DNA from 3 places in the Exiguobacterium sp. TDN 0502 genome. Region 1 is predicted to be linked to each of the others. Evidence: predicted binding sites of a transcription regulator. Region 1 holds the regulator's gene; each other region holds the start of a gene.
What was found. The regulator LexA, encoded in region 1, represses DNA repair genes until DNA is damaged. The targets are predictions, from matches to a motif close to CGAACATATGTTCG.
Positions count from the first base shown of each region.

Region 2: a site for LexA is predicted at 1,524-1,537, ahead of uvrB (excinuclease ABC subunit UvrB). Genes of this name have one in related genera too.
Region 3: a site for LexA is predicted at 918-931, ahead of recA (recombinase RecA). Genes of this name have one in related genera too.

Region 1 is NZ_JBOZGJ010000004.1:20,377-22,655, forward strand. It holds gene ACRPK8_RS05900 (MIP/aquaporin family protein) at 1-363, opposite strand, end outside; gene ACRPK8_RS05905 (metal-binding protein) at 550-1,020, opposite strand; gene lexA (transcriptional repressor LexA) at 1,053-1,667, opposite strand; gene yneA (cell division suppressor protein YneA) at 1,880-2,167, shown strand; gene ACRPK8_RS05920 (YneB family resolvase-like protein) at 2,213-2,279, shown strand, end outside.
Region 2 is NZ_JBOZGJ010000001.1:401,366-403,644, forward strand. It holds gene uvrB (excinuclease ABC subunit UvrB) at 1-1,470, opposite strand, end outside; gene ACRPK8_RS01960 (PDZ domain-containing protein) at 1,670-2,279, opposite strand, start outside.
Region 3 is NZ_JBOZGJ010000003.1:48,555-50,833, reverse strand. It holds gene ACRPK8_RS04860 (competence/damage-inducible protein A) at 1-895, shown strand, start outside; gene recA (recombinase RecA) at 1,004-2,047, shown strand; gene rny (ribonuclease Y) at 2,242-2,279, shown strand, end outside.

The sequences.
Region 1 (2,279 bases):
AGCAAATACACCGAGTTTTGCAGCTTGATCATCAGTCGCTTCAAAATGTTTCATGTAATGAAGCCAAACAAGAACGGCGCCGATGAAAGCTCCAATTAATTGTGCCGCGATATAAACCGGAACTTCACTCCATGGTAAAGCTGAGTTTAGAGCCAGAGAAATCGTGACAGCCGGGTTTAAATGTGCACCACTTGCTGCAGCCACATAAACACCCGTCATGACGGCAAGACCCCAAGCGAGCGTAATGACGATCCATCCGCTGTTTTCCGATTTCGTCTTTTTCAAGACGACACCGGCGACGACACCATCCCCAAGCAGAATGAGAATCATCGTTCCAATCAATTCACTTACAAAGTTGCTCATGCAAAAACCCTCCCTTTGGATTAAAGCAGATAATGGCCTTTCCCCTTTAAACTACTCCGAATTGAGAACGTTTTCAATACATATAATTGAAATATAGGAATGGAAATTTTTTATTTTGATGTTTAAAAATACGTAAAAGTGGATAAGAAAAAACCTCTTCCTACCTACTGTGAGGAAAAAGAGGTGTCAGCGGCGACGCTTTTTTCGTTTTTTAGGACGAAACCAGCTACTGGAATAATCTAGTAGGATATGAATCGTGCTTGCTACCATGATCCCGACGATAAAAGCGGGTAAGGAAGCGAACCAGGTGTCAATCGTGTCAGCATCTAAAACCTGAAAATATAGGCTGAGAAACAGCAAAGGAATCAGAATCGCGGCACTGTAGAGAAGCCGGATGACATCCCCGATGATCAATCCGTGTGACCAGATCGAGCGGTGGGGCATGATTTTGACATAAGGCATCCATAAGACTCGAAATGGTCCGAAGCGATAGTAGGGTTCCGACTTTAAATCGAGGTCGGGTGACAACCAAAGAGTGCCGACAGCAATCCCGATGGCAGTCGGTAACCAGTCCGTTTGCTGTGTTGCGACCGAATACGCAACGTAACCCGTCAGTGCAACGGTGTTGACGGTATCATGTACATTTCCTGAAGGCATGAAAAAAGACCAGTCGTAAACTGGTCCCTCCGTCAATGAATCGTCCGATACACGCCGATTACCTTACCAAGAATCGAGACATTATCGAAATACATCGGATCCATCGAGTCGTTTTCTGGCTGTAGACGTACCTGTTGATCTTCTAAGAAGAACCGTTTCACCGTCGCTTCGCTATCTTCGGTCATAGCCACGACGATTTCTCCGTTTTCTGCTGTGTTTTGTTGGCGCACGATGACACGATCGCCGTCAAGAATACCTGCGTTAATCATGGATTCACCATCAATCGTCAACATGAAGACCGTTTCATTCCCTACATAATGTGCAGGAAGCGGGAACTGTTCTTCGATATTTTCGATTGCTGTAATCGGAAGACCGGCTGTGACTTTCCCGATGACGGGAACATGGACGATAGCTTCCGTGATTTCTTCAGGCTTATCAAGCAATATCTCAATCGCACGTGGTTTCGTCGGGTCACGGCGAATCATTCCCCGTTTCTCGAGTCGATCCAAATGACCGTGTACCGTCGAGCTAGACGCGAGTCCGACTGCTTCTCCGATTTCACGAACTGATGGTGGATACCCCTTCAGTTTCACTTCAGAGACGATGTAGTCGAGAATCTCTTGTTGGCGCTTAGACATTTTCCGCATACGAATTGCCACCTCTTTCTGGATTGAAGTTTGAAATGTAAGAATATATGTTTCTAAATTCACTATAACATAGAACGAATGAGCGTACAAACAATTGTTCGACATTTTTGTGTTGACCGAACACGGGTTCTGTGTTTATTATGAGTTATGCGAACAATTGTTCCGCGAACATTTATTCTAACTCATTCATTTCATATCTGGAGGGATTCATGATGATTCATACGATTCGTACTCATGCTTTTTCAATTCTCTTCTATGCTTTAAGTATTGCCTTCGTGATCTTTTTACTCACGCCGCGTCCGGATGAAAAAGTGGCACAGCTGATGACAGCGTCCGTAACGGTTGACGAGAACGCTACAGTCGAACAAATTGCTGAAGTTTACAACGACGGTTCGATGTCTGATGAAGAATACGTCAATTGGTTGATCAAAAATAATGATGTCGAGACAAAACATGTCATCTCAAAAAGCAAAATCGTTGTACCAATCGCACAACAATGACAAAATGGAAAAGTTGTGAAAGAACGAACAGGGATGTGAGGTACGATGAAGGTCGTGATTTATTGTCGGGTGTCGACCGACAAAGAAGCACAAGATAGTTCAATCGAACGCC
Region 2 (2,279 bases), on a different contig from region 1:
CCGCAAGTCGCGGATGATTTCAATCCGTTCCAGTGTCTTGATTTCCGAGTGCATGTAGTTGACCTTGACACCATTCTCTTTCAAGTAATCGGTTAAGTCTTCCGCCATCTTCTTCGTCAGTGTCGTGACGAGGACACGTTCATTCTTCGCCACCCGGTCACGAATGTTATCCATCAAGTAATCGATTTGACCCGTGATCGGATGAATCTCGATCGTCGGATCGACGAGACCGGTCGGACGGATGATTTGTTCGACCATCTCTTTCGAATGTTCGAGCTCATACGGTCCTGGTGTCGCCGAGATATAAATCGCTTGACTGACCTTTTCCTCGAACTCCTCGAACCGTAGCGGTCGGTTGTCTTTTGCGGACGGGAGACGGAAGCCGTGGTCGACGAGGACTTGTTTCCGCGCCTGGTCGCCGTTATACATCCCGCGAATTTGTGGCAACGTGACGTGCGATTCATCGGCTACGAGCAAGAAGTCTTTCGGGAAGTAATCGAGCAACGTATACGGTGTTGCTCCTTCCGGCATCAAGTTCAAATGACGTGAGTAGTTCTCGATTCCGGAGCAATAGCCCATCTCACGCATCATCTCGAGGTCATAGTTCGTTCGTTGCTCAAGGCGTTGCGCTTCAAGTAGCTGATTGTCTTCGCGTAATTTCGCGAGTTGGACTTCCAGTTCCTTCTCGATGTTCGCGATCGCTTTCTGCAGACGGGTATCCCCCGTCACGAAGTGGGACGCCGGGAAGATCGAGATGTGTTCGCGGTCCGCGACGATCTCACCTGTCAGCGGATCCATGTCACGAATCCGTTCAATCTCATCACCGAAGAACTCGACCCGGACACACTGTTCATCGCGTGACGCCGGGAAGATTTCAACGACGTCTCCACGGACGCGGAACCGTCCGCGCTGGAAGTCGATGTCGTTTCGCTCATACTGAATGTCGATCAAGCGACGGAGCATCTCGTTGCGCCCCATCTCATTACCGACACGCAGTGACAAGACGTGGTTGTTATACTCTTCCGGGTTACCGAGACCATAGATGCACGAAACGGACGCGACGATCAAGACGTCCTCCCGTTCGAACAGGGCGGACGTCGCCGAGTGACGCAGTTTATCAATCTCATCGTTGATCGAAGAGTCTTTCTCAATGAACGTATCCGTCGATGGGACATACGCTTCCGGTTGGTAATAATCATAAAAACTAACGAAGTATTCGACCGCGTTATTCGGGAAGAATTCCTTGAACTCCGAGTAGAGTTGTCCCGCTAGTGTTTTGTTGTGGGCAAGGACGAGCGTCGGTTTCTTGATTTCCTTGATGACGTTCGACACCGTGAACGTCTTCCCGGTCCCGGTCGCCCCAAGCAATGTCTGATGTCGTTCGCCTTGCTTCAGTCCAGTCACCAATTTCTCGATTGCCGTCGGCTGATCACCGCCTGGCTCAAATGGTGAAACGAGTTCAAAATCCATCGTTTGCTTCCCCCTCATCACGTTAAAAAATCTATTTCTATTGTATCACTTTACGAACAAACATTCGATTATGAAGTGCTCCTTTTAGGAAGTTACCCTTTTTTTCGAAAATGCAAAAGTTTCTTTTTGTCCGGACAAGCATTCCTCGTTCCTTCCGACTAAAAAATCCCCATCACGCGTTTGCGTGACAGGGATCTCTTTAGTGCAGGGAGCGAATCTTCGTCCGACCATGGACCGGCTCGTTGACGAACAGGATACCGAGCTCATGGTGGTCTTGTTCGTAAAAGGCACGTTGCGCAAACCGGATGTCACCGTTATGGTTCATGACTTCAAGACGGAGATACGGTTTGTGTTTTTGAATGGCTTCGTAGAAGGACGTTTCCGAATCGACCTTCTCTCCATTGACCTTATAGATCGCTTCGCCCGGAATCAAGCCCATCTCGGCTGCCGGTTTATCGGGAAGCGTCCCGAGAATGACAGCACCACGTGTTCCATTGAGGAACAATGGTGTCTGCGCCCGGTTCAAGCGTTTGACCCGCTGATGTAACACAATGTGCAGGACGAGCAACAAAACGATCCCGTACAGCCATTCGGCTTGACCGGTGACGTATGCAAGGACTGTCAACAGAATCGCGACAAGACTCGTGATCAAACGCCCTTGGACGAGCGGACGCATCAATTCTTTCGGCAACTTGCCCGTAAAGAGGAAGCTGAAGCCGATCGGTAACCAGAGCACGATCGGAACGAGCTCCGGGAAACTGTAGCGTGGCCACCACGTCTCAAGGACGTCACCTGGAACGAAGACGAGC
Region 3 (2,279 bases), on a different contig from region 1:
ACGGAAACAAGCGTTAGTCATCGATGGCGCGACGGTTTTACGCAATGATGCAGGCCTTGCACCCGGTATGTCGGTCCAGACCGAACATCACCAGTACATCGTCTTGCCCGGTGTACCGCGTGAGATGAAGCAAATCCTGAAGGATCACTTCGGTCATCTTTTCGGTCAAGAAACGATCCGGTCCCGGACGCTGCGTTTCTTCGGTATCGGGGAATCGGCGCTAAACGACCGGCTTGAAACGTTGATCAAAGAGGCAAAAAATCCATCCGTCGCCCCCTATGCCGAACTCGCTGAAGTCCGGTTGCGCCTGACGGCTAAAGCACTTGATCAACACGAAGCCGATCGCAAACTCGACGAACTCGAGCAACACGTCCTTGCTGAAGTCGGGATGTACTTTTATGGATACGGCGAGACGAGTCTGCCGGAAGTCGTCCTGAAACGGTATCAAGAAGCTGGTTTGACACTGTCGCTTGCTGAATCATTGACGGGAGGAGCCGTCGCGAGTGGTTTCGTCGATGTCAGCGGTGCGAGTCAAGTCTTACGCGGAAGTGCCGTCGTTTATGATGATGCAGCGAAGCAAGCCGTGTTATCAGTACCAGGGGATCTTCTGAAAGAGCATACAGCGGTCAGTAAAGAGGTGGCGATCGCGATGGCTGAAGGAGCGCGAGAGCTGTATCAATCTGATATCGCCGTTGCCTTGACGGGAGAAGCCGGTCCGACGAGTAACAGCGGGAAAGTGGTCGGAACCGTCTATTGTGCTGTTGCGGACGCCCACGGGACACGGATCGTCGAGTGGCAGTATCCATCGTTCGATCGAGGCATGATTCGACTGCGTGCCGTTAAGGATACCTACTTCCTGTTACTGAAACATCTCGAAAAAGCATCGGGGCACTAAAAATGCTCAAAGTGTAAGTATGCGAATAAATGTTCGTAAAATGCTTGTCATTCGGTCTCAAAAGAAGTACAATAATCTCAGTAAGATAATTAAAAGGAGGCCTGCTACGTGAGTGATCGTAAAGCAGCACTTGAGATGGCGTTACGCCAGATAGAGAAACAGTTCGGTAAAGGTTCTATCATGAAACTTGGAGAAAATGCGGATCAGAAGGTATCAGTAATCTCTTCTGGATCGATTACATTAGATATTGCCCTAGGTGCAGGTGGATACCCACGTGGACGGGTCATCGAAGTATACGGACCTGAATCGTCAGGTAAAACGACGGTTGCACTTCACGCAATCGCAGAAGTTCAGAAACAAGGCGGACAAGCGGCGTTCATCGATGCCGAGCACGCGCTCGATCCGGCTTATGCCAATAAACTCGGTGTCGACATTGAAGAGCTTCTGTTGTCACAACCGGATACTGGGGAGCAGGCACTTGAAATCGCGGAAGCACTCGTGCGTTCTGGTGCGGTCGATATTCTTGTCGTCGACTCCGTTGCAGCACTCGTACCAAAAGCAGAAATCGAAGGCGAGATGGGTGACTCACACGTCGGTCTTCAAGCGCGTTTGATGAGCCAAGCGCTTCGGAAATTATCTGGTGCAACGAACAAATCGAAGACGATTGTCATCTTCATCAACCAAATCCGTGAAAAAATCGGTGTCATGTTCGGGAACCCGGAAACGACTCCAGGTGGTCGCGCACTCAAATTCTACTCGTCTGTTCGTTTAGAAGTGCGTCGTGCGGAAGCGTTGAAAAACGGTACGGACGTCGTCGGTAACAAAACGAAAATCAAGGTCGTCAAAAACAAGATCGCGCCTCCGTTCAAACAAGCGGAAGTTGACATCATGTATGGACAGGGGATTTCGAAGGTCGGTGAGTTGATCGACATCGGAACAGATCTCGATATCGTTCAAAAGAGTGGTGCCTGGTACTCGTACAACTCAGAACGTCTCGGTCAAGGACGTGAAAATGCGAAGCAATATATGGTCGAGCATCCGGAAGTCGCAGCAGAAGTCGAACGATTGATTCGTGAACATCACGGTCTCGTCGATCGCGAAGAGCCGGTAGATTTCGAAGCGGAACAACCAGAAGATCTATTTGCTGAATAAACCGTTCAAGAGAGGATTCCTTTGCGAATCCTCTCTTTTTTTAGTGTAAAAGAGGAAAACAGTGGAATTCTTTCCCGTCCGTTCGTTGACAATGAACGAGTGCTATCCGTACAATATAGATGTACGTTTTTTAGACAGCTTCGATGAAATACCGAAATGAACTAAGAAACACCTTGCAAAGGGGAGGTGAACCCATGAGTACACTGACTTGGATTGTCATACTTCTCCTCAC